4 regions of the Sphingobium sp. RS1 genome follow, and region 2 is predicted to be linked to each of the others. Evidence: predicted binding sites of a transcription regulator. Region 2 holds the regulator's gene; each other region holds the start of a gene.
What was found. The regulator LexA, encoded in region 2, represses DNA repair genes until DNA is damaged. The targets are predictions, from matches to a motif close to GTTCCNCNCTTGTTCT.

Region 1 (5,361 bases), 610 kb from region 2:
TAGTTTGCGGACGTCTTCGAAATGCAGGCCGGTGGTGGGTTCGTCCAATATGTACAGCGTCTGGCCGGTGGCGCGGCGGGAGAGTTCCTTGGCGAGTTTGACGCGCTGGGCTTCGCCGCCGGACAGGGTCGTGGCCTGCTGGCCGACCTTGATATAGCCAAGGCCGACTTCGGCGAGCATCGCCATCTTGTCGCGGATGGGCGGCACGGCCTTGAAGAATTCGACTGCATCCTCGACCGTCATGTCGAGGACGTCGGCGATGCTCATCCCCTTGAACTTCACCTCCAGCGTTTCGCGATTATAGCGCGCGCCGTGGCAGACGTCGCAGGTCACATAGACGTCGGGGAGGAAGTGCATCTCGATCTTGAGCACGCCGTCGCCCTGACAGGCTTCGCAGCGGCCGCCCTTGACGTTGAACGAAAAGCGGCCGGGCTTGTAGCCGCGGGCCTGCGCTTCGGGGAGGCCCGCGAACCAGTCGCGGATGTTGGTGAAGGCGCCGGTATAGGTGGCCGGGTTGGAACGCGGGGTGCGGCCGATGGGCGACTGGTCGATGTCGATCACCTTGTCGCAATGTTCGAGGCCGGTGATCTTGTCATGCGGGCCGGCAACGATGCGGGCGCCGTTCAGCGCGCGGGCGGACGCGGCGTAGAGGGTGTCGATGGTGAAGCTGGACTTGCCCGATCCGCTGACGCCGGTGATGCAGGTGAAGGTGCCGAGCGGGATCGATGCGGTCACGCCGGTCAGATTGTTGGCGCGGGCATTGTGGACGGTCAGCTTCTTGCCGTTGCCCTTGCGGCGCTTGGCCGGGACTTCGATGCGGCGGGTGCCGTTGAGATAGTCGGCGGTGAGGCTGTCCTTGTTCTTCAGCAGTTCGGGCAGCGTGCCCTGCGCGACGATGGTGCCGCCATGGACGCCCGCGCCCGGCCCCATGTCGACAATATAGTCGGCGGCGCGGATCGCATCCTCGTCATGCTCCACAACGATGACGCTGTTGCCGAGGTCGCGCAGGCGCTTGAGGGTGACGAGCAGGCGGTCATTGTCGCGCTGATGAAGCCCGATCGAGGGTTCGTCGAGGACGTAGAGGACGCCGGAGAGGCCGCTGCCGATCTGGCTGGCGAGGCGGATGCGCTGGCTTTCGCCGCCCGACAGCGTGCCGCTGGTGCGGTCGAGGTTGAGGTAATCGAGGCCGACATTGTTGAGGAAGCCGAGGCGTTCCACGATTTCCTTGAGGATGGCCTTGGCGATTTGGCTCTGCTGGTCGTTCAGATGATCGGGCAGGGTGGTGAAGAAGGCGAGCGCGTCCACCACCGAGCGGCGGGTGGAGACGGAGATATCCTCGCCCGCGATCTTCACGGCCAGCGCTTCGGGTTTCAGGCGGGCGCCGTTGCAGGTTTCGCAGGGCATGGCGGTCTGGTACTTGGCCAGTTCCTCGCGCATCCAGGCGCTGTCGGTCTGGAGCAGGCGGCGATTGAGGTTGCCGATGACGCCCTCGAACGCTTTCTTGACTTCGTAGCTTTTCTTGCCGTCCTGGAAACGCAGGGTGACGGGCTTGCCGCCGGTGCCGTGGAGGATGATGAGCTTCACTTCGCCCGGCAGGTCGGTCCACGGGGTTTCGAGGCTGAAGCCGAACTCCTTCGCGAGGGAGCCGAGCACCTGCATATAATAGGGGCTGGGCGGGTTGGACTTGGCCCAGGGGACGACGGCGCCCTTCTTGATCGAGAGCGCTTCGTTGGGGACGACGAGGTCGGGGTCGAATTCCTGCCGTTCGCCAAGGCCGTCGCAGGCGGGGCAGGCGCCCAAGGGGGCGTTGAAGGAGAAGAGGCGCGGTTCGATGTCGGGGATGGTGAAGCCGCTGACCGGGCAGGCGAATTTCTCCGAGAAGACGATGCGGTTCAGGGGGATGCCCGCGCCCTTCATCTTCTTGTCGGTGGACTGAACTTCATTTTCGCGGCCGGGGACGACGCCTTCGGCCAGGTCGACATAGGCGAGGCCGTCGGCAAGTTTGAGCGCCTGCTCGAAACTGTCGGCGAGGCGGGTGGCCATGTCGGCGTCCACGGCGAGGCGGTCGACCACGACTTCGATGTCATGCTTGTATTTCTTGTCGAGGGCGGGGGCGTCCTCGATCAGCATCATTTCGCCGTCGATGCGGACGCGGGTGTAACCCGCCTTCTGCCATTCGGCCAGTTCCTTGCGATATTCGCCCTTCCGCCCGCGCACCACGGGGGCGAGCAGGTAGAAGCGGGTGCCTTCGGGCAGGGTCGCGACGCGGTCGACCATCTGGCTGACGGTCTGCGCGCTGATGGGGAGGCCGGTGGCGGGGCTGTAGGGGATGCCGACGCGCGCCCAGAGCAGGCGCATATAGTCGTAGATTTCCGTGACCGTGGCGACGGTGGAGCGCGGGTTGCGGCTGGTGGTCTTCTGCTCGATGGAGATGGCGGGGGAGAGGCCCTCGATATGCTCGACATCGGGCTTCTGCATCATCTCAAGGAACTGGCGGGCATAGGCGGAGAGGCTCTCCACATAGCGGCGCTGCCCTTCGGCATAGATGGTGTCGAAGGCGAGCGAGCTTTTCCCCGAACCGGACAGGCCGGTGATGACGACAAGGCTGTTGCGGGGCAGATCGACATCCACGCCCTTGAGGTTGTGTTCACGCGCGCCGCGCACGGAGATGTGGGTCAGACTCATGCGGTCGTTCTATATTTGTTCGAAAGGGGCGGGGCAAGGCTATCCAACCCATATCGTAAAGATCGAGGGTGTGAAGACGGCAGGGGCAGGCTGCGTGATGATCAAAGCAGCATGATTGCGGGTTCTGGCCATCTTATCCGATTGGAACCAAAATTATCTGTAAAGATACCGATAAAATAAGTATTATGTCATAATTGATTTCTGAAGGGGGCGGAAATGAAGGATTTGGTCAATTGTAAATTTTCGTCTATTTTTGCTCTGATGGCGTTGAGTGCCTGCGCTTCGCTCGAAACAGGTTATATCGACTATCGTCGGGCTGAAGATCCGGTAGATGTTGCGAAGAGGGTGGCCGAATATCCAGCGGACTGTATGCCGAAAACGATCGGCGATGCCGGGAACAACCATTGTAAGCCGCTTTTGGGCGTCAAGCTTTTCCGAAAAAATGTGTCCCGCAAGCCGGGGATCAGGCCCGATGAAGTCTATTCGATCAGGCTGGATTATGGATATATGAAATATGTCTCAGAACTTCCCTTCACGCCCGGGAAACTGATGGCGGGGAAAAATCCCTTTCGTTCCCAGGCGGAGATCGTGGTTTTGGCCCGCGCATTCGAGTTTCAGCCCAAAGACGCTGCAGCCACCACCGCCGATACTGCTGAAAAGCCTGCCGATGCATCAGCGCAGGAAAATGCCTTTGTAGATCTGGATGCGCAGAGCCTGAATTCCGCGCGCGTTATCTATTACAGTCCTGACGTTGAAAATGGCCAAGGCCTGAATTTCAGCAATATTCCGATCGCAGGACCGACAACCTATGGCGGCAGACCGGTCGGCATACAGATCATCGTGCTGGAACTGGACCGGGTCAGTGAGGAAATGAAGGGGCTCCTGAGCAGCCTTGCGAGCCTTGGCCAGACGAGCGGCGCATTACCGACCGGCGGCGCCGCCAATATCCTGCTGAACCTGGGGAAAAGCCTGCTGGAGAGCAACCAGGATGACGTCGTATTTGAGTATCGCTTTGTACTCGATCCATCGAGCGCACAAATTTCCTATAATTCCGCGCCTTTTGAGGAGGGGCGATATGTGTTGCGCCGCCTGCACAAAAGGAATGTCGATCACATCTGGCGCAATCTGGAACTGGACCATAATAGCGGGCAGTTGTTTGTAACGCAGTTTGACCAGGCTGGTTCGGCAACCGGTCTGCGGCCATTTTCCGATGATACATATTTCACGGTGAATATCGTCAATCATGGTGCGGGTGCGCAGGAAGCGGCCTATGTCAATCGTCGGTTAACTGACCTGCGGGCGGCGATCGAAAGCAGTGCTTCAGCGGATAATAAGACGCTTACCGCGATCGATACCGTGTTGCAGGCATCCACCAAGGAGTTGCGCGGTGACATATTGGTTCGTGATCTGACGCGAGATTGGGAAGATGTGGTGGGTCGTGCGCGGACTTACGCCAACAATATTGCGATAGCAGGGCTGCCCGGTACCTGCACCCTAATCGCGAAGGCGGGGGACAAGAATAAGGCGCAGTTTGAATTGCTGAAGTCCGTCGTAGAATTCAGCACATCCTGGAATGATGCTCTTCAAAAGGGTGCATCCGGCAATGCGCTGTTCGAAGCATCCGAACAGCGCAAGATCGCAGGTTATGTCGGCGGTTTTTTCATGAGCATCGACACAGGCGGCGCGGCTTTGGGTGCAAAAGCGGTGACAGCTGACATGTTTCTCGACACGACGAAATTCCAAACCCTGATGACACGGGCAGCACCCGATGATCTGGCGGAAACGACGGCAGCCTATGCCGGCCTGTTAGCGGCAAAAAATTGCGATGAACTGATTGCTTTGGGGCTCGCGAAACCATGAAAGTCCCATGAACGGCACGGCCACGGATCGTTCAGGCCGGTTCGGGCATTGAGGGCGTCAGATTTCAATCACCGGGGGGACTGGTCGCGAGGAGATAAGCGATGCCTGTCCTGTTGTTTCGTCATATGCCCGCCGTCGGGCTGCTGTCCCTGTCGCTGGCCCTGGCCGCGTGCAAGGAGGACAAGCCGGCCCAGCCCTTTTCGCTGACCGATCAGGCGTGGAGCAACGCCTTCGCCGAGAATGGCAGTGGCTTGCCGCCTTTGCCCGACGCGCAGCCGATGCTGGCGGATGCGGGCGGCGGGGCGCCGGCCGCCTATGCGCCGCCGGCAGAGCGGCTGCCCGCCGCACGGCCGATCGCCTATGCCCGGCCGCAGGGTGACGAATATGCCTGGATCGACCGGGCGGACATGTTTTCCGACATGCTGGGCGATGCGCCGCCCGATTATGGCTTTGGTTATGATGACGGCGTGCAGCCCTGGGCCTGGCAGAGCAGCGACGATTATCTGCGCTATGCCGAGCCGATCGACGGCGGTTATCGCTATTATTATTATGAGCCGGGGGCCGACGCCCCCTATCTGGTGCGCGATCCGTGGAACAGCTACGGCTATCGCGACGAGCGGCTGGTGGTGGTCTATGACCGGGGCGGCCGGGCGTTGCCATGGCGTGAGGCGCAGCGGCGCGAAAGCTATGCGTCGCGCTATTATGCGCGGGCCTGGGACATGCGCCGGTCGGCGCGGGCGCGCGATCGCGAGCGGATCGAGGCGCGGCAATGGGCGGCCCAGCGGGCGGCGATCCGCGACGATCGGGCGCAATGGG
Region 2 (5,361 bases):
CCGACCACGCCGACCATGATGGCCATCGGGTGCGCATCGCGGCGGAAACCGCGGAAGAAGGCGGTCAGCTGCTCATGCACCATGGTGTGACGCGTGATGGTGTTGGTAAAGTCCGCCAGTTCCTTCTTCGACGGCAGTTCGCCGTTCAGCAGCAGGTAGCAGACTTCCATGAAGCTGGATTCTTCGGCCAGCTGGCCGATCGGATAACCGCGGTGGAGGAGGACGCCGGCATCACCGTCGATATACGTCAGGCCTGATTCACAGCTGGCGGTGGAGGTGAAGCCCGGATCATAGGTGAACATGCCGGTATTGGCGTAGAGCTTGCGAACGTCGATGACCTGCGGACCAACGGTACCATCCATGATGGCATAGTCCTTGCTGTCTCCCCCAACGGTCAAATTGGCTGTGTTATCCGACATGTTTTTCTCCTTGTACGTCATCAACCGGCCGTTGCGTGCCCTGCGGCGGCCAGTCGTTCCAAGCTCTCCTCTTTCCCCAGAAGGAAGAGGACATCAAAAATGCCCGGCGAGGTCGTGCGACCGGTGAGCGCCGCACGAAGCGGTTGCGCCACCTTGCCCAGTCCCAGGCCGGCATCCTCTGCCACGCGGCGTATCACGTCTTCGATCGCTTCAACCGTCCAGGACTGGACGGGCTGGAGAGCGTCGGCTGTCTTGTTGAGCAGCGCGCGCGCGGAGTCGTCTAGCAGAGCAGTGGCCTTCTCGTCAAAATCGAGCGGGCAACTTTTGAACAGAAATTCTGCTCCCTCCGCAATTTCATTAAGGTTCTTTGCCCGGGGCTTCAGCGATGCCATCGCCTCGGTCAGAAGCTTCAGATTGGTATCCGATATAGCGATTTCAAGGCGCTGTTCGACCCGCGGCGCAACCAAAGTCGCCAGCCGCGCATCGTCGGCTTCGCGGATATAATGGCCGTTCAGATTTTCCAGCTTCTTGATGTCGAAGCGCGAGGGCGAGCGGCCGACGCCTATGATGTCGAACAGTTCGATCGCCCGGTCGATCGCGATGATTTCCTCGTCGCCATGACCCCAGCCGAGGCGCAGCAGATAGTTGAGCACAGCCTCGGGCAGCATCCCCATCTCGTCGCGATAGGCATCAACGCCCAACGCGCCATGGCGCTTGGACAGTTTCGCGCCATCCGAACCGTGGATCAGCGGGATATGGGCGTAGACCGGCTCTTCCCAGTTCATCGCCTTGATGATGCTGAGCTGACGGAAGGCGTTGTTGAGGTGATCGTCGCCACGAATGACATGGGTCACGCCCATATCATGATCGTCGACCACGACGGCCAGCATATATGTGGGTGTGCCGTCCGAACGGAGCAGGATCATGTCGTCCAGTTCCGCATTCTGCACGACCACGCGGCCCTGCACGGCATCCTCGATCACGGTTTCGCCGTCGCGGGGTGCCTTGATGCGGATGACGAAGGGCGCGCCTTCGGGCGCGTCTTCCGGCGCGCGATCGCGCCAGCGGCCGTCATAGCGCATCGGCTGCTTGGCGGCGCGCTGCTGTTCGCGCAGTTCCGCCAGTTCTTCCGGCGTGGCATAGCAGCGATAGGCATGACCGGCTTCGAGCAACTGGTTGGCGACTTCGGCATGGCGCGGGGTGCGTTCGAACTGGAACACGGCCGGCTCGTCGCCGCCCAGGCCCAGCCATTCCAGACCGTCGAAAATCGCGGCCACGGCTTCCTCGGTGGAGCGGGCGCGATCGGTGTCCTCGACCCGGAGCAGGAACTTGCCGCCATGGTGGCGTGCGAACAGCCAGTTGAACAATGCGGTGCGGGCGCCGCCAATGTGGAGGAACCCCGTTGGGGACGGGGCGAAACGGGTCACCACCGGCTTGTTCATTCCCGTTGCACTTGCCGTCATATTCTTTGACATTCGCCTTGCTGACCCATGGATGCGCCGCCCCCTAGCACGGCTTTTGAGCCACGACAAACCTCCCTTGGTGGGAGGCTGGCGGCGCTGTTTCGAAGTGGGCTGGAAGCGATTGAAAGCTGGCTGGAATGCGAGCGTGAACAGATCGGCCTGTGGGCGCCGATCGGGCTGGGCGCGGGCATTGCTGCATGGTTCCTGTTGCCGCATGCAATGGCCTGGCTGGCCTTTTGTTGCGTGGCGCTGGCGCTGTCTTGCATCGGGGTGTTGCTCCCGGACGGCGGGCGATTGCGAAGAATGCTTGTCGCGGGCGCAATATTGGCTTGCATGGGGTGCCTGCTGGTGTGGGGCAAGGCAGTATTGCTGGGGCAGCCGCCGCTGGCGCGGGCGCGCTTCGTGCAGATGACGGCCGACGTGACGGCGGTGCGACCGGTGCCGGCGCAGGCGATGGTACGGGTCATGCTGCGTCCGGTCGATGCGCCGGATCTGCCAGCTGTGGTGCGGGTCAATATTGCCGATGTGGATGTGCCGGCTGGGTTGGGAGAAGGCGCGCGGCTACGCTTTCGGGTGCGACTCATGCCGCCTGCGCCGCCGAGCGTGCCGGGGGGCTATGATTTTGCCGCGCGCGCCTATTTCCAGGGAATAGGGGCTACCGGCAAGGCGCTGAAACCGGTCGAGGCGCTGGAACCGTCGACAAACGGCCCGCCGTTGAGGACAAGATTGTTCGGCCATATATTGCAGCAGGTCGATGGCCCTGCGGAAGGAATAGCAGCAGCGCTCGCTACCGGAGATCAGGGCGCCATTCCCGAAGCCGATGCAGAGGCGATGCGGCGCAGTGGTCTGGCGCATCTGTTGTCGATCAGCGGGCTGCATGTGACGGCGCTGATCGGCGCCGTCATCTTCCTGATGATGCGGATCATGGCCCTAAGTCAGCGGGCGGCGCTGGGCTGGCCGCTGATGCTGATCGCGGCGGCGGGCGGGGCGCTGGCCGGGATCGGCTATACCTTGCTGACCGGAGCGGAGGTGCCGACGGTGCGGTCCTGCGTCGCGGCACTGCTGGTGCTGGGCGGACTGGCGATGGGGCGGGACGCAGTGACGCTGCGGCTGGTGGCGACAGGCGCGCTGATCGTGCTGCTGCTATGGCCGGAGGCGCTGACGGGGCCGAGTTTCCAGATGAGCTTCGCGGCGGTGACAGCATTGGTGGCACTGGCGGAGCATCCGCGCTTTCGGGCTTTTGCCGCCGCACGGGACGAAACGTGGGCGCGTAAGCTGGCCCGAAATCTGGCGGTGATGCTGGCGACGGGCATCGCTGTCGAATTGACCCTGATGCCGATCGCGCTGTTCCATTTCCACAAGGCCGGCCTGCTGGGCGCCTTCGCCAATCTGATCGCCATTCCGCTCACCACCTTTGTCGTCATGCCGCTGGAGGCGCTGGCGCTGCTGCTGGATGTGGCCGGGCTGGGTGCGCCGGCCTGGTGGCTGACCGAGCAGGCGCTGAACCTGCTGCTGTTGCTGGCTCATGGCGTGTCGGCCAGCCCGATGGCCAGTCTGCTGGCGCCGACCATGGGGGCGGGCCTGTTCGGTATCGCGATGATCGGCCTGCTCTGGAGCCTGCTGTGGCGAACGCGCTGGCGCTGGCTAGGCCTGCCTGCTGTCCTGATGGCTGTGGCAGTGACCTTTGCTGCGTCGCCACCGGATATCTTGGTGACTGGAGACGGTCGCCATGTGGCGGTGCGGACGGAAAAGGGCATGGCGATATTGCGCGATCGAGCAGGCGATTATGTGCGCGACGTGCTGTCGGAAAGTGCCGGCTATGATGGCGAACTGGCGGCGATTGCCGACTTGCCGGCGGCGCGCTGTTCCGTGGATCTCTGCGCTGTCCGGCTAAAAGACGGCAAAGGACGCAACTGGCGACTGCTGTTCACACGCAGCGATGTGTTGATTGGCCGGCAAGATTTTGCCCGGGATTGCGCCACAGCGGATATCGTGGTCAGCGATCGCGGCCTGCCACGCTGGTGCCGCCCGCGCTGGATGAAGATCGACCGCCGGTTGCTGGCGCGGACCGGCGGTCTGTCGATCGGTTTGGAACGGGGCGAAGTTCACACCGTCCATCGGCCCGGCGATGCCCATCCCTGGATCAGTCGCCCAAGGCCCCGGCCAAAAGAGGGGCAGCCGAGAAGGGCGACGCCTTAATTATAGCGACGCAGCAGCCCGGCCAGCTTGCCCTGAATGCGGACCTGCCGGGGGTCATAGATTTGCGGCTCATAGGCGCTATTGGCCGGGTCCAGCCGTACCCGGCTGCCTTCCCGGCGGAAATATTTGAGCGTGGCTTCGGCTTCGTCGATCAGGGCGACGACGATCTGCCCTTCGCGGGCGACATCGGTGCGCTGGATCAGGGCGAAGTCGCCGTCGAGGATACCGGCTTCCATCATCGAATCGCCGGACACTTCCAGCGCATAATGGTCGCCCGCGCCGAGCAGGGCGGCCGGCACGGAGAGCATGGTCTGCCCTTCCATCGCCTCAATCGGGACACCGGCTGCGATCCGGCCGTGCATCGGGATTTCGATCACGTCATTGGCCGCGATCGGCAGGATCGGCGCGGACGTCACCAGCTTGGGCTTGGGCGGAACGATCGGCGTAGGCGCACGGTGCATCGCGTCGGGCAGCTTGAGCACTTCCAGCGCGCGGGCGCGGTTGGGCAGGCGGCGGATGAAGCCGCGCTCTTCCAGCGCATTGATAAGGCGATGGATGCCTGATTTGGAGCGCAGGTCGAGCGCGTCCTTCATTTCCTCGAACGAAGGCGATACGCCGCCCTCGTCCAGTCGGGTCTGAATGAAGCTCAGCAATTCCTGCTGCTTGGGCGTCAACATCGCGGTCCTCCGTGGAACGTATGAGGAACGCATAGGAAACAGATCGGGCTTAGTCAAGCGTCCTGCGTGTCAGAGCGGCACGATCGTGACCCGCGTCCCCGGATCGGCTGGCGGCGATCCAGCCGGGCGCAGGATCAGGCAGTCGGCGCGGGCCATGGCGGCGGTGGCGGCGCTGTCTTGCGAGGTGACGGAGACGATGCCGTCGGGCGCACGCCAGGCTCGCAGATAATCGTCGCGATCGCCGGTTTGCGGCAGGGCTGAGGCCAACTGCGCCTCGGTCGTCAGCGGCAGCGGATCGCGCGCGCCGCTGATGTGGCGGACGAGCGGGAGCAGGAAGAGCGTCGCGGTGACGAAGGCGGAGACGGGATTGCCGGGCAGGCCGAGGAACAGGCTGTCGCTCAGCCGTCCGGCCATTAACGGCTTGCCGGGGCGCATCCGGATCTTCCAGAAATCGAGTGTGCCTCCGGCCTGGATGAAGGCGGGGCGGACGAGATCATGATCGCCCACTGACGCGCCGCCGGTCGAGACGATGATGTCGGCATCCTTGCAGCGCTCCAGCGCGGCGACCATCGCGTCAAGATCGTCCGGCACGATGCCGAGGTC
Region 3 (5,361 bases), 480 kb from region 2:
GGTGGCGTGGGCGCTGACGATCACGGACCTCGATCCGTTGCAGCTTGGTTTGCTGTTCGAACGCTTCCTGAACCCGGAACGTGTGTCGATGCCCGACTTCGACATCGACTTTTGCGAAACGCGGCGCGGTGAGGTGATCCGTTACGTCCAGCAGAAATATGGCGCGGACCATGTGGCGCAGATCATCACCTTCGGTAAGTTGAAGGCGCGCGCGGTACTGAAGGACACCGGGCGCGTGTTGCAGATGAGCTATGGCCAGGTGGACCGGCTCGCCAAGCTGGTGCCCAACCATCCGACCGATCCCTGGACGCTGGAACGGTCGCTGAACGGCGTCAGCGAGTTCAAGGCGGAATATGACAATGACAATCAGGTCAAGCGCCTGATCGATTACGCCATGAAGCTGGAGGGCTTTCCGCGCCACAGTTCGACGCACGCGGCGGGCGTGGTGATCGGCGACCGGCCGCTCAGCCAGCTGGTGCCGCTCTATCGCGATCCGCGATCGGACATGCCGGTGACGCAGTTCGACATGAAATATGTCGAGGGCGCGGGGCTGGTGAAATTCGACTTCCTTGGCCTCAAGACGTTGTCGGTGTTGCAGAAGGCGGTGCAGTTGCTGGCCGGGCGGGGCGTGACGGTCGATCTCGATACGCTGGCCTGGGACGACAATGCGGTCTACGACCTGCTCCAGCGCGGCGACACGGTCGGCGTGTTCCAGCTGGAATCAGAAGGCATGCGCAAGACGCTGGCCGCCGTGCGTCCGACCAATTTCGGCGATATCATCGCGCTGGTGTCGCTCTATCGCCCCGGTCCAATGGACAATATCCCGATGTTCGGCCGCCGCAAGAACGGGCAGGAAGAGATTGAATATCCACATATTCTCCTGAAACCGATCCTCGAAGAAACCTATGGCATCTTCGTCTATCAGGAACAGGTGATGCAGGCCGCGCAGATACTCGCCGGCTATAGTCTTGGCGACGCCGACCTTCTGCGCCGCGCCATGGGCAAGAAGGTGAAGGCGGAGATGGACGCGCAGCGGTCCCGCTTCGTGGAGGGCTGCGCGCGCAGCGACATCAAGCCGGCCAAGGCGAACGAGCTGTTCGACCTGATCGACAAATTTGCGGGCTATGGCTTCAACAAGAGCCACGCAGCCGCCTATGCGCTGCTCGCTTATCAGACGGCCTGGCTCAAGGCCCATTATCCGGCGGAATTCTATGCCGGGTCGATGGCCTTCGACATCCATCTGACCGAAAAGCTGACCGTGTTTGTGGACGATATGCGGCGGATGGGGCTGAGTTGCCTGCCGACCGACCTTAACCGCAGCGAGGCGGACTTTACCGTCGAGGCGGTGCCTTATGAGGGCGAGGATGCGCGCCTTGGTTTCGCGGTGCGCTATGCGCTGGGCGGGCTGAAGGGCGTGGGTGAGAAGGCGATGGAGCAGCTTGTCGAGGAGCGCGACAAGGGCGGGCCTTTCAAGTCGCTGGATGATTTTGCCGACCGGATCGAGCCAAGGATGCTCAATCGGCGGCAGCTGGAAAGCCTCGCGGCGGCGGGGGCGTTTGACGGCATCCATGCCGACCGTGCCGGGGTGCATGCGGCGGCGGAAACCATCCTGTCGGTCGCGTCGAGCAATGCAGCGGCGCGCGAGAGCGGTCAGGGCGGCCTGTTCGGCGATGTCGAGACGACCCATGCCGATGTCCGCATCCCGCCGCATCAGGCCTGGACCGTGGCGGACCGCATGGCGCAGGAAAAAGAGGCATTCGGCTTCTATTTCTCCGCCCATCCTGTTGATCGCTACAAGCATCTGGCCGATGCGCGCGGCGCGAAAAGCTATGGCCTGGTTTGCCAGTCGCCCATGCCCGCGCCTAATGCTGAAGGGCGGGCGATGACGATCATGGCGGCGATGGTCGAGGATGTGCGCTGGCGCGAAACGAAGCGCGGTGCGCGCTATGCCAACGCCACCTTCTCAGACCAGAGCGGTCAGTTTCAGGCGAGTTGCTTTGACGAGGCGGCGTGCAAGGCGATCGAGGAACTGGCGGCCGATGGCGATTGTGCGCTGCTGATCGTGGAACTGGATCGGTTGCCGGGCGAAGAAACGCCGCGCGTGACCGTGCGCGGGATCGAAGCCTTCCGCACCATCGCCAGCGCGTCGCGCATGGAACTGGTGGTCGATGTGGAAACGACCGAGGCGATCGACGCGCTGGCGGCGTTGCTGGCTGGCGCCGGTGGCGGCCGCAGCGAGATATTCCTGCGCGCGCCGGTGGGCAACGGGCAAGCCGCGAAGCTGTTTCTGGGCGACCATTATAGTTTAGGTGCGGATCAGGTCGACGCGATCGCCACGATCCGCGGGCTGACGGTGCATCGCTTCGAACGGATGGACGTGAAGGCGGATGGATACCGCACCAAGATGCGGCGGTCGGCGATGCGACTGGCGGGGTGAGGGGGCTAGCGGCAGATGGCGGCCAGATGCGGACACTCTTTCTCCCCTCCCTTTCAAGGGAGGGGCCGGGGGTGGGTACGCCGCGCAGCGGCGCTCTGCCGTCGATAGGTTCGAAGCTCGCTTTGCTCGCACCCACCCCAACCCCTCCCTTGAAAGGGAGGGGCTTATGTCCCCTAACCATCCATCCCAGTCTAAAATAACCGCATCTGCGCGCCTTCGGGCGGACGGAACAGGTCGGTGCGCAGGGTCAGGCGTTCGGCGCCAAGGCCTGCCCGCTTGCGGGCCTTGCTGAAGCGGGTGCGGATGAGGTCGGCCCAGACGCCTTGCCCTCGCATGCGCGTGCCGAAGTCCGGATCATTGTCGCGCCCGCCGCGCAGGTCGCGGATGATGGCCATCACCTTGCCGGCGCGGTCGGGATAATGGGCCTCCAGCCAGGCGCGGAAGAGCGGGGCGACCTCGTGCGGCAGGCGGACGGGGATATAGGTGACTTCGCGGGCCCCGGCCGCAGCGACGCGGGCGACCAGCGCTTCGATTTCATGATCGGTGATGGCCGGGATGATGGGAGATATGCTGGCGGTGACGGGGACGCCGGCCTCGGCCAGTTGGCGGATCGCGTCCACCCGGCGCAACGGATGCGGCGCGCGGGGTTCCAATGTACGCGCAACCGCGGGGTCGAGGCTGGTGACGGAGAGGACCACGGCGACCAGCCCGTCCCGTGCCAGATCGGCCAGCAGGTCGATGTCGCGCAATATGCGGTCGGACTTGGTGGTGATGTAGGTCGGATGGCGGGTTTCGACCATGATCTCCAATATGGAGCGGGTGATGCGCCAGTCCTTCTCGATCGGCTGATAGGGATCGGTATTGGTCCCCATCGCAATCGGCGCGACGGCGTAGGTCTTCTTCGACAGTTCGGCGCGGAGCAGCTTTGCGGCGTCGGGCTTGGCGAAGAGCTTCGTTTCGAAGTCCAGCCCCGGCGACAGGTCGTGATAGGCATGGCTGGGCCGGGCGAAGCAGTAGATGCAGCCATGTTCGCAGCCACGATAGGCGTTGATCGACTGGCTGAAGCCGATGTCGGGGCTGGCGTTGCGGGTGATGATGGTGCGGGGATGTTCGACCGTGACCTGTGTCCGGGTACGGGCGAGCGGGCCGTCAATGTCGGTGAGCGCATCGAGCCAGTCGCCGTCCGCTTCCCGCTGGGGCAGGTTGAAGCGGCGGCTGTCGCCGTTCAGCGTTGCGCCTCTGCCTTTCTCGATAGCCATGAAGCATGAGAACATATTGGGAACAAAATGTCAAAGTGAGACAGCGAGTCAGACAGGTAAATCGCTATATCGTTTTACTTAGTTAGCTAACTAATGAAAATGTCATAGGCAAGAGCGAGGCTTGGGCAGGCCGAGCGTGAACGGATCGCGGTGTTGCTGCGGACCCTAGAGCCAGATGACTTCACATTGACCCATTCCGTCATTGCGAGCGGAGCGAAGCAATCCACTGTGGTGCGCCATGGATTGCTTCGCTCCGCTCGCAATGACGATGCCGACATATGTCATCCCGCCCTAACGTTCCGTCAGGCGGGGCATGAGTTCCACGAAGTTGCAGGGGCGGAAACGGCTGTCCAACTGGGTGACGAGGATGCCGTCCCACGCGTCCTTCACCGCACCGGTCGAGCCGGGCAGCGCGAAGATATAGGTGCCGCGCGCGACGCAGGCGGTGGCGCGGGACTGGATGGTTGAGGTGCCGATGCTCTGGTAGCTCAGCCAGCGGAACAGTTCGCCGAAACCGGGGATTTCCTTGTCTTGCACCTGCGCCAGCGCTTCGGGCGTGACGTCGCGGCCGGTGACGCCGGTGCCACCGGTGGTGAGGATGACGTCGATTTGCGGGTCGTCTATCCAGGCGTGGAGCCGGGCGACGATGGCGGATTTGTCGTCCCGCTCGATATAGCGGGCGGCGAGGATATGGCCTGCATGCTCCAGCCGCTCGACCAGCGCGTCGCCGGAGCGATCCTCGGCCAGGCCGCGCGTGTCGGATATGGTCAGCACGGCGATGCGAACCGGGATGAAGGTCCGGCTCTCGTCAATCGGCATCAGTCGGAGCCGCCGCCCATGCTGCCGCGACCGTCGGCCTTGCTGAGGCGGACCAGCTTCACGCCCTTGGCATTGGGGAAGGTCGGCCACATCCCCTGCGCCATGCCGGTCAGGCAATCGGCGCTGCCCTTCGCCTGGATCTGGTACATCCAGTAGTTGCGCATGACGATGTTCACATAGGCGCGGGTTTCATAATAGGGCAGCGATTCCATGAAGAGCAGCGGATCGCCCTTGTCATGGACCTGCGTGTTCCAGCGATCGACCGGCAGCGGGCCGGCATTATAGGCGGCCATGACCTTGGGCAGGAGGCCGCCCGTCGCGCTCATGTCGCGCAGGGATTCGAGGTAGCGCTGACCATATTCCATGTTGGTCGACGGCACGAACAGTTGCGATGCGTTGGCGAGGCCGACGTCGCCCGCCGTGCCGGGACGCACCTGCATCAGGCCGCGCGCGCCCGCGCTGCTGACCACATCGGCGCGGAAACCGGATTCCTGGAGCGTATGGGCGTAGATGAGCGAGGGGTCGACGCGCCAGCCGCCGTCCGGGCGCCAGTCGGGCGCGGGGAAGCGGGCGAAGCTGTCGGGCTGCTTGCCGGCCGGGCCATTATGGGCGAGCCAGAGCTGGGTCGCGGGCAGGTTCAAGGCGCTGGCGAGGCGGAGCAGCGCGTCATATTGATCGCTGCCGCCGATCTTCGCCTGATAGCGGATGAGTTCGTCGGCCCGGCCATTGTCGCCGATCGCGGACAGGGCGATGGCGGCGCGGGCGTTGGGGCTACCTTTCAGCTTGTTCCATTCCAGCGCGCCGAAGCGGCTGCCGACCGGGGCGCCACCCAAGGGCAGGCCAAGC
Region 4 (5,361 bases), 1.3 Mb from region 2:
GCAGGGCGGTACGGAAATCCGGCAACTCACCGGCGTGCGGCGCAAGGGCGATGGCTCCGATCCGCTGGCCGAACGACTGGCGGCGCGCAAGGCGGCGAGCAAGCCGGCCGACTGGAAGCTGGATATCCGGGTGCGGGCCGACAACGAGATTTATGTGACCGGCATGGGGCTGGATTCCGAATGGAAAACCAATATGCGCGTCACCGGCACCACCGCCAATCCGCGCGTGGTCGGCAAGATCGAATCGCTGCGTGGGCGCTACAGCTTCTCAGGCCATCAGTTCGACCTGGAGCAGGGCGTCATCACCTTCAACGGGCCGATGCTGAACCCGATCCTGCAGATCAAGGCGCAGACGCGGATCGACACGGTGACGGCGGGCATCCAGGTGACGGGATCGGCGCAGCAACCCGATATCGCCTTCATTTCCACGCCGACATTGCCGCAGGACGAAATCCTGTCGCGCATCCTGTTCGGCGATAATGTCGCCAACCTGTCACCGATACAGGCCGTGCAACTGGCGGCGGCGCTCAACGGGCTGCGCGGCGGCAGCGGCGGGCTCAATCCGATGGGCAAGTTGCAGGGCGCGTCTGGCATCGACCGGATCGGCATTGTCGGCGGCGATGATACGACCGGGCGCGGCACGTCGCTGGCGGTCGGGCAGCATATCTCCAACAATATCTATGTGGAGGTGATCACGGACTCGAAGGGCTTCACCGCCACCCAGCTGGAGATCGCGCTGTCCAAGACGCTGAGCCTGTTGTCGAAGACCGGCACCAATGCCGGGTCGTCGGCGAACCTGCGCTATTCGAAGGATTATTGAGGCAGGAGGAAGAGGATCAGTCCTCTTCCTCCACCCAAAAGATGAAGGCGTGGTCGCGGTCGAAACCCATCAGGCCGCAGTCGAAGGTCGCCGAGGTAAGGGGCATCCATTCCATGCTGCCATCGGCGTCAGCCGACCACAGGCCGTTGGCGACGAATTGGCGGTTCGATCCAAGTGTGTTGAGGGCAAGGGCCGCGCTCTTGACGTCATCTAAGCGGGGCGCACGAAAGCCGTAAGCCAGACCGACCGTTCCTGCGACCGCAAGTATATGTGCGGCCTGCTGAAAATCCAGTGTCAGCAAAGCGGGCGGTACGAAGGGGTCGCGGCGGGCGGTGGGATAGCCGATATGGGCGGCGATAGCGCGGGGGATGTCATGTACCGGGCCGCCCGGCCGAGGACCGATCCACCAGCGCGCATCGCATTGTGCGGCATAGTGGCGGAACAGGTTTTCGAGCATTTCCATGATGCCAACCAAGCATAGTCGCGCATCGGCAACCAGCCGTTATGCCAGGTCGTCGGCGACGCGCGTGACGCTGATCGACTGGGCGTTCATGGTCGCGCCGCCGAAGATGGTCATGAAGGCGATATCGGTGGCGTCGCGGCCGACGGCGATGCGGACCATGGTTTCCACCGGCGCGAGGCCGGTCGCATCAACCAGATGCCAGGCACCGTCGAGCCAGACCTCGACGACTGCGTGGAAGTCTGGCGGATCGAGATCGAGGGCATAGACCGATACCAGTCGGGCAGGAATGTCGCGCGAGCGGATGAGGGCGGCGGTCAGATGGGCATAGTCGCGGCAAACGCCCTGCTGGGCGACGAAGGTGTCGGCCGCGGTGGTGGTGATGTTGGAGCTGCCGGGCACATAGACGAGATTGGCATGCACCCAGTCGACCAGCGCCTGTACCAGCGCGCCGCCATCCAGATCGGGGAAATGGCCGCAGACGAAGCTGACGAAGCGATCCGCCTCGCAATAGCGGCTGGGCCAGATGAAGGGGAGGACATCCTCCGGCAGGCTGGGCAGCGGGCTGCGGGCGAGGCTGGCGATATCGACCGGGGCCCGTTCCACATCGACCGTTGCCCGATAGCTGCTGACCATCCGGCCGGTACCGCTGCGGGTCCAGGTGCGGCGTCCGATGCCGCTACCGCCGACCTTGTTGGTGAGCGGCCCGGCATTGTCGATGATGTGCGACTGTTCCACCACCCGCTGATCGGGGAGCGCCGCCGCCTCGACCGCAAGGAGGACGTCGGTGGGTTCGGCAAATTGATAGTCGAGTATCGCTTCGATCGCGACGCGCATGACATGGGTCCGGTACAAGAGGAGGGCGGGTCGAATCGGCGCGCCCAAGGCAGCATCGAAGGCCTGCAAGGGGATTGCCAGAACAGATTTGGCATGAGGGAGAAAGCAGGGCGCCCGATGAGGCCGGAGAGACATCAACAACAGGAACGGACGCGCTTAACTTCGCACATTTCCCGTGGATTCCGACATTTCGTTACGCAGCGACGATCCTATCGAAAAGTCCCCCCCTCCCCACCATCGACGGTAAAAGGCCCGCTGCGTGGGAGACGCGGCGGGCCTTTTCAGTGCGTGATGCGCAAGGCGGGCGGAGGCCATGGGGTACGATCCGGCTGATCCGGCCGGGCGCACCGTCAGGGCTTATTCGCCATCATCCTCCGCATCGGGTCCGGTCATCATCCCTTCGGCGACTTCGTCGGTCTTGCCGCGGATCGCCTGTTCCAGCTTGTCCGCCAGTTCGGGATGTTCGCGCAGATAGGTCTTCGCGTTTTCCCGCCCCTGCCCGATGCGGATCGAGTCGTAGGAGAACCAGGCGCCCGATTTTTCAACGAGGCCGGCCTTCACGCCGATGTCGAGCATTTCACCGATCTTGGAGATGCCTTCGCCATACATGATGTCGAATTCCACCTGCTTGAACGGCGGGGCAACCTTGTTTTTCACCACCTTCACGCGGGTCGCGTTGCCGACGATATCGTCGCGATCCTTGATCTGGCCGGTACGACGAATGTCGAGACGAACCGAGGCGTAGAATTTGAGGGCGTTGCCGCCGGTCGTGGTTTCGGGGTTACCGTACATCACGCCGATCTTCATGCGCACCTGGTTGATGAAGATTACCATGCATTTGGAGCGCGCGATCGAACCAGTCAGCTTGCGCAGCGCCTGCGACATGAGGCGAGCCTGGAGGCCGACATGGCTGTCGCCCATCTCGCCTTCGATTTCGGCACGCGGCACCAGCGCGGCGACCGAGTCGATCACAAGAATATCGATGGCGTTGGAGCGGACCAGCGTATCGACGATTTCCAGCGCCTGCTCGCCGGTGTCCGGCTGCGACACGATCAGTTCGTCAATGTCGACGCCCAGCTTCTTGGCATAGGCCGGGTCGAGCGCATGTTCGGCATCCACGAAGGCAGCGGTGCCGCCGGCCTTCTGCGCTTCGGCAATGGCGTGCAGCGTCAGCGTGGTCTTGCCCGAGCTTTCGGGACCATAGATTTCGATGATCCGCCCCTTGGGCAGGCCACCGATGCCGAGCGCGATGTCGAGGCCGATGGAGCCGGTCGAGATCGCTTCAATCTCGATCTTTTCCCGGCTGCCGAGCTTCATCGCGCTGCCCTTGCCGAAGGCGCGGTCGATCTGTGCGAGCGCCGCGTCCAATGCTTTCTGTCTGTCCATGTTTCCCGTCTTCTTGGAATCGATGAGTGAGAGCAGTGCAGTCATCGGCCAGTCCTCTGTCAAGCGGAACGCATGGGCTCCGTGCGTCTGACCGATGATGTATCCTGTTTGTTCCACAAGAACAAGAGGGGAACGGAAATTTCCTATCCGGTTCCCGCTGCGCCGTTCTTAACTGCCCAGAACCTTGCCCAGAGCGCGTTCGACGGCCCCGATGGTGAAGGGCTTGGCGAGCGTCGGCCGGTCGGCATGCGTGGAGGGGAGATCGTCAGCCATGCCACCGGTCGCGAAAATGAAGGGAATGTCCTGCTGGGCGAGGATATCGGCGACGGGCCAGCTTTTTTCACCCTGCAAGTTGCAGTCGACCAGCGCCGCGTCGAAGCCGCCTTTGCTGGCCATGGCACAGGCTTCATCGACCGATGCCGCCAGCCCATGCAGCCGATAGCCCAGCGCGTCGAGATAATCCTCCAGCATCATGCCGATCATCGCCTCATCCTCGACGATCAATATGCTCTTGGCGTCCGACATGCTGCTGTGCCCCTGTTCTTCTGGCCCGTTAGAGCATCCGCCTCGATTACATGGGCGCGGATGCTCCAGATTCTTGTTTACCGCGTTTTCTCGAGTCAGCCGATGATTCCATCTGCTTAGAAAACGCTCTTATGCAGCCGATTCGCTACCGCATCGCGGGGGCATTGCCCAGCATATTCACCTTGATCCAGCGCAGGGCTATTCCGCCGCCGACGCGCTGGCCAGCGCGTCGCGGGCAGCTTCGGCCAACTGGTTGACGGAGAAGGGCTTGGGCAGGAAGGCGACATTGGCGATGTCGATCGACTTGCGCAGTTGCTCCTCCGCATAACCCGACATGAACAGGACCGGCAGGTCAGGATGGGTGCGACGGGCCTGCGCCACCATGGCCGGGCCATCCATATTGGGCATGACCACGTCGGAAATCAGCAGGTCGATCTTTTCCGCGCCACCCAGCACTTCCAGCCCCTGTTCGCCGTCATTGGCGGTCAGCACCTTATAGCCTTGCCGGGTCAGCGCCCGTTCGGCGACGGCGCGGACCATATCCTCATCCTCCACCAGCAGCACCGTGCCGGTGCCCCAGGTTTCGGCGCGCGGAGCCGATGCCTTGGGCGCGGCGGGCTGTTCGATATCGGCGCCGCTATGGACCGGCAGGTAGATGACGAAGCTGGCACCCCGGCCCAGTTCGGATTCGGCGAAGATATAGCCGCCCGACTGCTTCACGATGCCATAGACGGTGGAGAGGCCAAGGCCGGTGCCCTTGCCCAGTTCCTTGGTAGTGAAGAAAGGTTCGAATATCTTCGCAAGGATGTCCGGCGGGATGCCAAGGCCCGTGTCGGACACGCGCAGCGCGGTATAATCGCCGGCAGGCAATATCTGCTGGCGCATTTCCCGCACCTTGATGGCGGGAACGGCATAGGTCTGGATATTGACGGTGCCGCCTTCGGGCATGGCGTCGCGAGCATTGACCGCGAGGTTGACGATCACCTGTTCCAGCTGGCCCGGATCGGCCCGGATCGCGCCCAGATTACGGCCATGGGTGACGTCCAGTTTCACATTTTCGCCGAGCAGGCGTTTGAGCAGCGTGGAGACGTCCGCCACGATATCGGGCAGTTGCAGGATTTGCGGGCGCAAGGTCTGCTGGCGGGAGAAGGCGAGCAGCTGGCGGGTGAGGCCCGCAGCGCGATTGCTGTTCGACTTCACCTGCTGGATATCGTCATAGTCGCTGTCGCCGGGCGTATGGCGCATCAGCATCAGGTCGCAATGGCCGATGATCGCGGTCAGGATATTGTTGAAGTCATGCGCGACGCCACCGGCGAGCTGGCCGATCGCCTGC

Region 1: a site for LexA is predicted at 2,692-2,707, ahead of uvrA (excinuclease ABC subunit UvrA). Genes of this name have one in related genera too.
Region 3: a site for LexA is predicted at 3,705-3,720, ahead of ACNHGR_RS03890 (PA0069 family radical SAM protein). Genes of this name have one in related genera too.
Region 4: a site for LexA is predicted at 3,622-3,637, ahead of recA (recombinase RecA). Genes of this name have one in related genera too.

The regions. Positions count from the first base shown of each region.
Region 1 covers NZ_JBLZXE010000002.1:1,546,019-1,551,379, reverse strand. Annotated here, with positions in the region: gene uvrA (excinuclease ABC subunit UvrA) at 1-2,685, opposite strand, end outside; gene ACNHGR_RS09105 (hypothetical protein) at 2,902-4,545, shown strand; gene ACNHGR_RS09100 (hypothetical protein) at 4,647-5,361, shown strand, end outside.
Region 2 covers NZ_JBLZXE010000002.1:936,442-941,802, reverse strand. Annotated here, with positions in the region: gene gltA (citrate synthase) at 1-419, opposite strand, end outside; gene gltX (glutamate--tRNA ligase) at 440-1,861, opposite strand; gene ACNHGR_RS06155 (ComEC/Rec2 family competence protein) at 1,910-4,081, shown strand; gene lexA (transcriptional repressor LexA) at 4,078-4,758, opposite strand; gene ACNHGR_RS06145 (molybdopterin molybdotransferase MoeA) at 4,828-5,361, opposite strand, start outside.
Region 3 covers NZ_JBLZXE010000002.1:459,205-464,565, forward strand. Annotated here, with positions in the region: gene dnaE (DNA polymerase III subunit alpha) at 1-2,437, shown strand, start outside; gene ACNHGR_RS03890 (PA0069 family radical SAM protein) at 2,629-3,696, opposite strand; gene moaB (molybdenum cofactor biosynthesis protein B) at 3,988-4,515, opposite strand; gene ACNHGR_RS03900 (lytic transglycosylase domain-containing protein) at 4,515-5,361, opposite strand, start outside.
Region 4 covers NZ_JBLZXE010000002.1:2,267,790-2,273,150, forward strand. Annotated here, with positions in the region: gene ACNHGR_RS12740 (translocation/assembly module TamB domain-containing protein) at 1-820, shown strand, start outside; gene ACNHGR_RS12745 (hypothetical protein) at 837-1,283, opposite strand; gene ACNHGR_RS12750 (transglutaminase-like domain-containing protein) at 1,323-2,117, opposite strand; gene recA (recombinase RecA) at 2,475-3,548, opposite strand; gene ACNHGR_RS12760 (response regulator) at 3,672-4,028, opposite strand; gene ACNHGR_RS12765 (hybrid sensor histidine kinase/response regulator) at 4,227-5,361, opposite strand, start outside.